DNA from 2 places in the Sorangium sp. So ce1504 genome. Region 1 is predicted to be linked to the other one. Evidence: riboswitches for the same ligand, from Rfam matches in the RefSeq annotation. Region 1 holds a riboswitch; the other holds the start of a gene.

What was found. A riboswitch is a leader RNA that binds a small molecule or an ion and turns the genes downstream of it on or off. The one in region 1 is predicted to bind cobalamin.
Region 2: another riboswitch for cobalamin. It lies ahead of WMF39_RS21510 (TonB-dependent receptor domain-containing protein); the one in region 1 lies ahead of WMF39_RS05035 (TonB-dependent receptor).

Annotation. Positions count from the first base shown of each region.
Region 1 is NZ_CP150365.1:1,344,498-1,350,335, forward strand. Features, by position in the region: gene typA (translational GTPase TypA) at 1-1,423, opposite strand, end outside; cobalamin riboswitch at 1,574-1,781, shown strand; gene WMF39_RS05035 (TonB-dependent receptor) at 2,020-4,221, shown strand; gene WMF39_RS05040 (hypothetical protein) at 4,235-4,729, opposite strand; gene WMF39_RS05045 (hybrid sensor histidine kinase/response regulator) at 5,188-5,838, shown strand, end outside.
Region 2 is NZ_CP150365.1:5,720,465-5,726,302, reverse strand. Features, by position in the region: gene WMF39_RS21520 ((2,3-dihydroxybenzoyl)adenylate synthase) at 1-1,166, opposite strand, end outside; gene dhbC (isochorismate synthase DhbC) at 1,163-2,425, opposite strand; cobalamin riboswitch at 2,668-2,893, shown strand; gene WMF39_RS21510 (TonB-dependent receptor domain-containing protein) at 3,101-5,131, shown strand; gene WMF39_RS21505 (YncE family protein) at 5,125-5,838, shown strand, end outside.

The sequences.
Region 1 (5,838 bases):
TCAGGAACTCGCCGCGGAAGCCGATGAGCCCGCGCGACGGCACCCGGAACTCGAGGCGGGCGCGGCCGAAGCCGGGGTTCGTCATCTTCACCATCCGGCCGCGGCGGGAGCTGAGGCGCTCGGTCACGATGCCGACGTAGGTGTCCGGCACGTCCACGACCACGAGCTCGAGCGGCTCCATCACCTCGCCGTCGATCTCGCGCGTCACCACCTCGGGGTTCGAGAGCTGCATCTCGTACCCCTCGCGCCGCATCGTCTCCACGAGGATCGCCAGCTGGAGCTCGCCGCGGCCGAGCACCACGAACGTGTCGGGCACCTCCGTCGGCTCCACCCGGATCGCGAGGTTCTTCATCGCCTCGCGCTCGAGCCGCTCCTTCAGGTGACGGCTCGTGAGGTACTTCGACTGCTTGCACTTGCCGGCGAAGGTCGACGTGTTGACGCCGATCTTCATCTTGATCGTCGGCTCCTCGACGACGATGCGCGGCAGCGCCTCGGGGTGCGCCGGATCCGTGATCGTGTCGCCGATCGTGACCGCGTCGAGCCCGGCGATCGCGATCACCTCGCCCGCGACGGCGCTCTCGACCGCGACGCGCTTCAGCCCCTCGTAGGCGTAGAGCATCTTCACGTAGCCGCGCGACTGGCCGCCCTCGCCGAGGAGCGCGACGTCGGCGCCCGACCGGGCGGTGCCGCGGACCACGCGGCCGACCGCGAGCCGGCCCACGTAATCGTCGTGGGTCGTGTTGCAGACGATGACCTGGAGCGGACCGTCGGGGTCGCCGGAGGGGCCGGGAACCCGCTCGAGGATGGTCTCGAAGAGCGGATCGAGGTCCTTCGCCTCGTGCTCGAGCTCGCGCTTCGCCTGGCCGAGCTTCGCCACGGCGTAGAGCGTCGAGAAGTCCATCTGCGCGTCGCTCGCCTCGAGGTCACAGAAGAGGTCGAACACCTCGGAGAGCACCTCGTGGGCGCGCGCGTCGCTCCGGTCGATCTTGTTGATGACCACGATGACCGGGAAGCCGCGCTGGAGGCACTTCGAGAGCACGAAGCGCGTCTGCGGCAGCGGGCCCTCGGCGGCGTCGACGAGGAGGAGCGCCCCGTCGGCCATCATGAGCGTGCGCTCGACCTCGCCGCCGAAGTCGGAGTGGCCGGGCGTGTCGACGATGTTGATCTTGACCCCGCGGTACCGGATGCTCGTGTTCTTCGCGAGGATGGTGATGCCGCGCTCCCGCTCGAGGTCGTTCGAGTCCATGACGCGCTCGGCCACGACCTCGTTCTCTCGGAAGGCGCCCGACTGGCGGAGCATGTGATCGACGAGGGTCGTCTTCCCGTGGTCGACGTGGGCGACGATGGCGATGTTGCGGAGATCGTTACGGGGCATATACGGCGGCGGCCGTGTAGCACGCGACCCACGGAGGAGCGAGCCCATCCTCGCTAGAGCCCGAACGTTCGGCCTGCACGGCAGGCCCGCGTCGAGGCGCTCGGATGGAGAGCGCGAGGCGCGCGCATGGCGCGAGAGCGGCGCGCGTCGAGCGGGCGAGCGGAGCGGTAGCGATTGACAGCCGAAGGCGCACGGCCATAGGGTGCGCGCCGTGCTGGTGCCCGGGCGTTCGCCTGGGCCGAAGAGGGAACCCGGTGAAACTCCGGGGCTGCCCCGCAGCGGTAAGCGAGAACGACCTCCACCCCAAGCACTGGCCCGACGAGGGCTGGGAAGCGGTGGACAGTAGGGAGCCGGTCAGACCGGAGCGCTCGCGAGCCCGAAGACCTGCCAGCGCCCGGCGGCGGGAGACATCCGGCGCCGGTTCGACCTGGGAGCCTCGAGGGAGGCGGTGAGGTCCGAGCCGGTGCAGCTCTGCCTCTGCCACGTCCCGGATACCGAACCGCCCCCCGCGTCGCCTTCCGGTCGCCCGCGGGGGCGACAGGTCGGTCCAGCGCACCGTGCGATGGCCAGCCATTTCGTCCTCGCGGAGCTCGACGCGAGCGGCCCGACGCCGCTCCGCGCGATTGCGGCGAAGGAGGACACGAATGCTGCGCGAGACGGTCACGACGAGCCACGGGCACCGCCATCCATTTCATCTGCTCGCCGCGTTATCCATGGTGCTGGCCGCCGCGCGGCCCGCGCGCGCCGAGGGCGACACCCTCGGGTCGCCCGCTGCCCCGCCGGAGGCCGCCGCTGCAGAGCCCACCGGCGAGGGCGCGCCCGCTGGCGACGCCGCGATCGAGGTCACGATCCAGGCGGAGAAGCCGGGCAGCGAGGCCGCGTCGCGCGTCTCCGTCGGACACCGGGAGCTCGAGCTCCGGCCGAGGCTCCGGCCGGGCGACATCCTCGAGTCGGTCCCCGGGCTCTTCGCCGTGCAGCACGCGGGCGGCGGCAAGGCGAACCAGTACTTCCTCCGCGGATTCGACGCGGATCATGGGACCGACGTCGCCTTCTTCGTCGACGGCGTGCCCGTCAACATGGTCAGCCACGGCCACGGGCACGGCTTCACCGATCTCTACTTCATGATCCCGGAGCTCGTGACAGGGCTCGACGGGTACAAGGGGCCTTATTACGCGAGCATCGGCGACTTCGGTACGGCGGGCGCCGTCAACCTGCGCTTCGCCGAGAAGCTCGAGGAGAGCTACGCGCAGGTCAGCCTGGGGCAGTACGGTATCCAGCGCGGCCTCGTCATCGCCTCGCCGGATCTCGGCGACGCGTGGCGCGCGGTGGCCGCGGCGGAGATCTACCGGAACGACGGGCCGTTCCTGAGCCCGGAGCGGCTCGAGCGCTTCAACGTGTACCTGCGGGCCACGCACGATCTCGACAACACCGGGAAGATCCAGATGACCTGGATGTCGTATGGATCGACCTGGCACGGCTCCGGCCAGATCCCCGCGCGCGCCGTGTGCGGCGAGGGCGAGCAGGGCGGGTTGAACCCGCCGCCGTCGGCGTTCGGACAGCCGTGTATCGACCATTTCGGCGCCGTGGATCCGACCGAGGGCGGGGCGACCGAGCGGCACATGGCGTCCGTCGCGTACTCGACCGCGTGGCGGGACGCCGATCTGAGCGCGCTGGCCTACCTCGTCCGCTACCGCTTCACGCTGTACTCGAACTTCACCTTCTTCAGCGAGGACCCCGTCCACGGCGACCAGATCGAGCAGAACGACGACCGCACGGTCGGCGGCGCCGATCTCCGCTTCCGCAGGCAATACGAGATCGGCGGGGCGAGGTTCACGACCTCGCTCGGCGCGCAGATCCGCGCGGACGCGATCGACAAGTCCCTCCACCACGACGAGGCGCGCGAGCGGATCGAGGAGAAGAGCAGGACCCACGTCGATGAGAGCCAGATCGGCGTCTACGTCGAGCAGGACGCCCGGCTCCGGCGCTGGCTCCGCGTCGTGCTCGGGGCGCGCGCGCAGTGGATCGACGTCAACGTGGACGATCCGGGCGAGGACCTCGAGGCGGCGGGGAACAGGTCGAGCGGCGCCCGGGGACAGATGCAGCTGCTCCCGAAGCTCACGGCGATCGTGTCGCCCGTCGAGGGGGTCGATCTCTTCGCCCACTTCGGGCGGGGCTTCCACTCGAACGACGCGCAGGGCGTGGTGCTGGGGCAGGGGGCGGCGACGCTGATCACGCCCGCGACGGGCTACGAGATCGGCCTGCGGGTCGCGCCCTTGCGCGGGCTGTCGCTGAGCGGGGCCGCGTTCCTGCTCGACCTGGACTCGGAGCTGGTCTGGAGCGGCGACGCGGGCGCGACCGAGGCGTCGGGGCAGACGCGGCGCTACGGGATCGAGATCGGCGGGCGCTACCGGCTCTGGAGCTGGCTCTTCGCGGACGTGGACGCGACCTTCACCCGCGCGCGCTTCCGCGAGAACGCCGGCAACGCGAGCGCGGTCGCCCTCGCGCCGACCCAGACGCTGACCGCGGGCGTCGGCGTCCGCCCGACGCTCGGCGCGTTCACGCCGTTCGCGGCGCTGCGGGTCAAGGCGATCGGCGCTCGGCCCGCGACCGAGGACGAGTCGCTCACCGCCGAGGGGTTCACGGTCGTCGACGCCAACGCCGGGCTGCGGTGGAAGAACGTCGAGGTGGCCGTGGACATCCAGAACCTCTTCGACACGACGTGGCGCGAGGTCCAGTTCGCGAGCGAGTCGCGGCTGCAGTACGAGCCGGCCGCGGTCACCGGGATCCACTACTCGCCGGGGTGGCCGTTCACCGCGATCGGGCGGGCGACGCTGTACTGGGAGTAGGCGCAGCGCCGGCTCATGTCCGGCGGAGGTCCTCGCGCAGCGCGTCGAGCGATGCCCGGAACGCGGCTTCGCTCACGGCGGCGCCCGTCGCTAGGGGCAGGAGCTCTGCGAACATCTGCCAGGCTTCCCGGATGTCACATACCCTGTGCGGATAACGCTGACGGGCAATGAGCGTGAGCCCTGTCACGACGCTGCGAACCATCGCCGCCTGGAACCCCGAGCCCTCGAAGACGACCGCTGAGCACCTGATGGTTGCGCTCGCCTCCGCGAGGAAGCTCGCGATCGCCCTGCGCGCGGGCGCCGACGGCAACGACGCCCCGCTCTCGACGAGGGTGAGCAGCCCTATGCCGCGCGGGTGCTTCTTCGCGAACTCCGCGCACGCGTCGCTCAGGTGGCGCGCGGCCTCCTCGGTCGTCTCGCGGCGCCAGATGACGCAGAAGATCTGGTGCCAGGAAGTCAGGACGTAGTCCGGTTGTCTGGTGACCAGGTGCCAGGGGTCAGGATGCATGATCGTGCTCGTTCTGGAGCGGTCGCAGCGGAGATGCTCGCGGCGGCCTCAGGGTACACCGGCCAGGGTACACCGGCGTCTCTTTCCCCGCGACACGCACGCACACCAACTCGAGCGTGAGCCACCGGGCGTCGATAACGGATCCGCGCCGCGCGCTCTCGGCGCTGATGGGCAAGACAGTACCGGTGCCGTCGAGGTTGGGTGGCTCGCACTGGCCACGTTCGATGGCGCCACAATCGATGAGTCCGTCTTGACAGTCTCGAACCGCTCCGGCGGGTAGCCGTGGCCCTGCGCGGCCGCTGGCGGGCGCCCTCGACGCCGGCCCACGCGGCAATTGCTGTGCTCGTCACTCGCCGCTGCCGGCCGCCACGATGACCGCTCGCAGACGCGGAGAGCAGGACGGGAACGGAGAGCCTCGCCGCGTGGCAAACGTGTACCCATGCTGTAGGCTGTGCCGCATGGATCCGACGGGGCTCGGCGCCGATCTGCAATTCCGCACGCTGGTCGAAGGGGTGAAGGACTACGCCATCTTCATGCTGGACACCGAGGGGCGCGTGATCACGTGGAACGCCGGCGCCGAGCAGATCAAAGGATACTCCGCGCGAGAGGTGATCGGCTCGCACTTCTCGCGCTTCTATCCGGCCGAGGCGATCGAGCGGAGGTGGCCACAGACAGAGCTCGCCGAAGCGCGGCGCGTGGGCCGCTTCGAGGACGAAGGCTGGCGCGTGCGCAAGGACGGCTCGATGTTCTGGGCGAACGTCATCATCACGGCCCTCCACGGCCCCGACGGCGAGCTGCGCGGCTTCTCCAAGATCACGCGCGACCTGAGCGAGCGCAAGCGCCAGGAAGAGTCGCTGCGGCAGAGCGAGGAGCGCTTCCGCACGCTGGTCGAAGGCGTGAAGGATTACGCCATCTTCATGCTCGACCCCGAGGGCAGGGTGACCATGTGGAACGCCGGCGCGGAGCGGATCAAGGGATATTCCGCGCGAGAGGTGATCGGCACGCATTTCTCGCGCTTCTATCCGGCCGAGGCGATCGAGCGCGGCCGGCCAGAGATGGTGCTCGCCGCCGCGCGGCGCGAAGGCAGCTTCGAGGACGAAGGCTGGCGC
Region 2 (5,838 bases), 4.4 Mb from region 1:
TCGCGGTCGTCGTCGTCCACGACGCGGACCTCGTCGTGGGGCGAGATGGGCCGCCCCTGCGTCTCGAGCGCGATCGCGTCGGGGTCCTCGAGGCGGGTGTAGTTGACGAGCCCCTCCGCCATCCCGAACACCTGCTGCACCTTGCAGCCCAGGGTCGGCCCCACGCGGCGCGCGACCTCCGCGGGGAGCCTGGCGCCGCCCACCTGGAGCACCTTCAAGCTCGACAGGTCGTGCCGCGCCGTCCGGGCCGACTCCAGCCAGACCGAGGCCAGCGGCGGCACGAGCGCCGTCAGCGTGACCCGCTCCCGCTCGATCCACGGAAACGCCTCGTCCGGGCTGGGCCGGCGGCAGAGCACCACGCGGCCGCCGGCGTGGAGCACGCCCAGGCTCCCGGGCGAGCTGAGCGTGAAGTTGTGCGCGACGGGGAGGACGGCGAGGTAAACGCTGCCCTCGTCGAGCCCGCAGATCTCCGCGCTGGCCCGCACGCTGTAGAGGTAGTCGTCGTGCGTCCGCGGGATGAGCTTCGGTACGCCGGTGCTCCCGCCGGACAGCTGGAAGAAGGCGACGTCCGCCGCGGCGGGCTCCGGGAGCTCGACGGGCTCCCGGTCCAGGCCGGAGAGCGCGGTGTGCTCGCCCGGATCGCCGGCCACGAGCACGTGCCGCAAGGTCCTGACGTCGCGCCGGATCTGGCTCGCCAGCGCGCGGTAATCGAACCCGCCGTCCCGGTCGGCGATGACGTAGGCGACCGCCTCGGTGTGCTCGCAGAAATACGCGATCTCGGCGCGCCGGTGCGCGGGCAGGGCCAGCACGGGGAGCGCCCCGAGCCGGAACAGCGCGAAGCAGACCTCGAAGAACTCCGCGATGTTCGGGAGCTGGACGACGACGCGATCCCCCGGCCGGAGCCCGAGGTGCAGCAGGCCCGCGGCGAGGCGATCGGCGCGCCGATCGAGCTCACCGTAGCTCAGCCCGCGATCGCCGCTGACGAGCGCGATCCGATCCGGGTGCCGCGCGGCCCGCTCGCGGAGAAGGCGCCCGAAGGTCTCGCCGCGCCAGTAGCCGGCGCGCCGGTAGAGATCGGCCATCTCGGCCGGCCACGGAGTCCAGCCGTCGAGCGCCTGCGGTTGCGCCTGCGCGGGCGCCTGCCGGCTCTCCTCCGGAGCGCTCATGCCCTCTCCGGCGCCTGGTTGAGGCCGAGCGCGTTCAGCATGGTCCCGAGCTTGGCGGTGGTCTCGGCGAGCTCGTGCTCGCCGTTCGAACCGATGACGATCCCGGCCCCGGCATAGAGGCGGAGCGCCCGGCCGGCGACGTCGGCGCAGCGGATGACGACCGCCCACTCGCCGTCGCCGCTCGCGTCGGACCAGCCCACGAGCCCCGTGAAGAACCCGCGATCGAACCGTTCGATCGCCTCGATGGCGTCGCGGGCGCGGTCCGTGGGGTATCCGCACACGGCGGGGGTCGGGTGCAGCGCGGTGGCCAGCTTCATCGAGGAGATCGAGAGATCGCGCAGCTCCCCCGTGAGCCGGCTCGACAGGTGCCACAGCGTCGGGGTCTGCGTGAGCGAAGGCTCGTCGGGGACGCTCAGGCGCCGGCAGAACGGCCGGAGCGCGGCGGCGACGGCGTCGACGACGATCGCGTGCTCGTGCCGGTCTTTCTCGGACGCGAGCAGGGCGATCGCCCGCCGGCGGTCCTCGTCGGGGTCCGGGCTGCGGACCGCGGAGCCGGCGAGCGGGTTGGCGATCACCCGGAGCCCGGAGCGGGACAGGAGCAGCTCCGGGCTCGCGCCGATGAGCGTCCGCGCGCGCGAGGTCGGGACGCCGCGCTCCGCGCTGGAGAGCCCCGCGGTCGGATCCGAGAGGTTGGCGGCGAACGTGTAGCCGTTCCGGTTCTGCTGCGAGAGGCGCTGGAGGACGAGGCGGAGATCGACCGGCTCTCGCAGGACCATCTCCAGCATCCTGGAGAGGACCACCTTGCTCAGCGCCTCGGACCGCATCAGGCCCACCGCCGTCTCGACGCCACGCACGTAGTCGCGGGGCTCGGGGACCTGGCGCAGCTCCTGGACGGTGATCGGCAGGTGCGACCGCGGCGATTCCGACGTGTGGTTGAGCGGGCCCGCGCTCTGGATCGCCCTCGGCACGATGAGGTGCGCCGGCGATGTGCTGTTGAACGGCACCGCGCCGACCACCATGGGCAAGCCCTGGCCGGCCCTCGACGCCGCCGCGAGCACCCTCGTGACGCGGTCCGCGAGGCGATCGCCCTGATCCGCGCCGTTCGGCTCGAGGATCATGTCGTGTACGCCCTGCGCGAGGAGGGTGCGTGTCGGCGACGCGAAGAAGAACGCCGACTCAGGGGTGTATTGCTTCAACAGCTGCCCTGCATTCACCGCGGGCAGCGCGACAGAGGCCGGTATCGAGATGGAACTCGTCACATTCAGCTCCGATGGGCGTCGAGAGCCACGTGGGCTCGGATCATCGGGCGCTGGACGTCAGGTCTCGGGCCGCTCGTTTCTGATAACTGATAAAGAAAATCAGTTTCAAGTAAGTCATGGCACGCGCGTGCAAGACTGTCAAGGGACTCCCGGTTCTGTCTCGGGTGTGCGTCGCCGGTGGGCCGGTGGACGCGGCGCTCCGGGCCTTCGCTTCTGCGTTGACATCCTGCGTGACGGGTGCGACGAGTCGCCCCGCCATCGGTGCTCGTCCGGCGATCCCTGGCGAGCTGAAAAGGGAACCCGGTGAGAATCCGGGACTGCCCCCGCAGCGGTGAACGGGAACGACCATCACCAAGAAGCACTGGGCACGCACCAGAGCAGCCTGGGAAGCGGTGATGTGTAGGAGAGCGACCGGCGACGGCCGCAGCGCCCGTGAGTCCGAAGACCTGCCGAAGGTGCGCGCGCCGGTGCTCTGGCGCGCGCTGACCTGAGCCTTCGAGGGGAAGGCGCGCAGGCTCTCGACCACCTCGCTCGCGCGCGGTGCCGTGGCCCGTCACGCAGCCTCCTCGCTTCGGCTCTCAGCTCACCCGGAGCAGCGCTGGGTCGACGCGGGCAGGCGGCGCGTGAATGGTTGATTCCTCTGATCGTCGGTCGCGTCGGCGCCGGAGCGCCGGCGTGGCGTGCTGGCTCTGGCTCGCCGCCTGCAGCGCCGTGGCGGCCCTGCCGGCCGCCCGCGCCGACGATCCGCGCAGGCCGGAGGCCGAGCAGGAGGGCGGTCGGGCTGCCGCTCCGCCGGGGACAGACCCGCTGGAGGTGCGCGTCGAGGGGGATCACATGCGCGCGCCCGCGCCGCCCAAGGACAGGTCCGTCGCAGGGTCGGTGCTGGGCCGCGAGCGCCTCACCGGCGCGGGGCTCGGGGCGGCGGACGTGCTCCGCACGCAGCCGGGCGTCCTCATCATCGAGTCGGGCGGCTTCGGCGGGCCGGCGACCGCGGCCCTCCGGGGAGCGACCGCCACGCAGACGCCGGTGTACCTCGCCGGCGTCCGCCTGAACGACGACGTCGTGGGGACGGCGGATCTCTCCCTCGTGCCCCTCTGGCTCATCGAGCGCATCGAGATCTACCGCGGCCACGCGCCCATCGAGGCCGACCGCCTCGGCCCCGGCGGCGCGATCTTCTTCGAGCCGCGGCGGCCTTCCCGGACGACGGCCGGCGCGGGCGCCATGGCGGGCTCGCTCGGCGCGCGGCGCGGGTGGGCGTTCGCCGGCGCCAGCGCGGGCCCGGTGAGCGCGATCGTCGGGGTGAGCGCGGAGGCCGCGGAGAACCGCTACGCGTTCGTCAACGATGGCGGGACGCTCTTCGACGAGAGCGACGACACCCTGGAACGCCGGCAGAACGCCGACGTGCGCACGATCGACGCCTGGGCGCTCGCGCGCGTCGAGCTCGGGGGCGGCGCGATCGTCGACGTGATCGCGAACGGCACCGGCCGCGAGCAGGGCGTGCCGAGGCTCGCGCTCCTGCCGTCCCGCGAGGCGCGGGGGGAGTCGCGGCGCGCGCTGACGTCCGTCGCGGCGCGGGTGCCGTTCGGCGGAGAGGCGCAGCACACGCTCGAGGCGCGCACCTCGTTCATCGAGGCGCGGTCGGAGGTCCATGATCCCCTCTTCGAGCTCGCGCTGCTCACGCCGGAGCTCCGCCTCGCCGGCCGCCGCCTGGAGCAGACGCTCGGGGCGACGCTCTCCTTCGCCGACCGGCTCCGGGTGCGGCCCGTGCTCTCGGTCGCGCGCGAGGGCATCTCGCGCGCGCCGGACGACGTACCGCTCGCGCGGGCGCGGCGCTCGTTCGCGCGCGGCGCCGTCAGCGCGGAGGCGCGCCTCGGCGAGGGGCTCGCGCTGCACGCCCTCGCGAGCGGGGAGTGCCACGCCACCGGGGCGGACCGCGAGCGCCCTTGCGACGTGCTCGTCCCGACCGGGCGGGTCGGCGTGGAGGCGGGGAGCGACCGGCTCCGGCTCCTCGCGACCGTGGGCCGCTACGTCCGCGTCCCGACGCTCGGCGAGGTGTACGGCGTCTCCGGCGTCGTCCACGGCAACGCGGAGCTCGCGCCGGAGTCGGGCGCCACGATCGAGGCCGGGATCCGGGCGCAGACCGGGCGCGGCGCCGTGCTGCGCGGCGCCTTCATCGACGTGTTCGCGTTCGGGAGCGCGGTCTCCGGGCTCGTCGCGTACGAGCGCTCCGGCCAGGGCTACGTGAACCCGTACAACGTCGGCCGCGCCCGCGTCGTGGGCGCGGAGCTCTTGGCCGGGGTCGAGGTGACCCGGTTCCTCCGCGCCGAGATCGCGGCGACGCTGCTCGATCCGCGGGACACGACGCCGGGGCGGACGACGAGGAACGACCTCCTCCCGTTCCGCTCGCGCCTCGTCGTCGCGCCGCGCCTGCACGCCGAGTGGAAGCGCCCGGGCGGCGCCGTGTTCTCGGGCGCGTCGGGCGAGATCCGGGCCGTGTACCAGTCGAGCCGGTACGCCGATCCCGCCGGGCTCGGCGTGATCGCGGAGCAAGCGACCCTCGACCTCGACGCGGAGGCGAGGTGGCTCGGCGGGCACCTCGCGGTGAGAGGCCGCGTCGCGGACCTCCTGGACGCGCGGCGTACGGATGTCGTCGGGTTTCCGCTCCCGGGACGGAGCGTGTTTTTCACACTGGAGTCAACATGGTGAAGATCAGACTGTTTGCGTTCGCGATCTCGATTCCGATCCTCGGGTGCAACGTGGATTCGCCGCCGCCGTCGACGGGCGGCGTCCACGGCGGCGGCGACGGCGACGCGTGTGAGAGCGGCGTCGTCATCGTGACGAGCGACTACCAGTCGACGAACATCGCTGTGTCGGCGCTCGACGGGACCACCCTGTCGCCCTCCTTCGTGTCGAGCGGCGCGGCGAAGCCGGGGCTGAGCCTCGCGCTGTCCGGCGACGTCGATGTCCCGGGGGCGGCGCCGCCGTCCGGCCGCGTGGTCCTGCTCGATCGGTTCGGCACGAACGTGATCACCTGGATGGATCTCGAGACCGCCGAGGTCCTCGCGCAGCTCCCGGTCGGGCAGGGGTTCGAGTCGAACCCTCAGGACTACATCGAGGTGGGCGCGGACCGCGCGCTCGTGTCGCGCTACGGGAGCAACCCGAGCCCTGGCGTGGAGCCGTTCGACGAGGGCGGCGATCTCCTGATCGTCGACACGAAGGAGTACTCCATCGCGGGGCGCATCGCCCTGCCGGAGGAGGAAGAGGGGCTCCTGCCGCGCCCGTCGGGGATGGCGCGCGTCGGTGACGAGGTGGTCGTGGCCCTCGGACGGCTCGCCGCGGACCTCTCGACCGCGGGCGAAGGGCGCTTCGTGGGCGTCTCGCCGGAGCAGGGCGCCGTCACATGGACGGTCGAC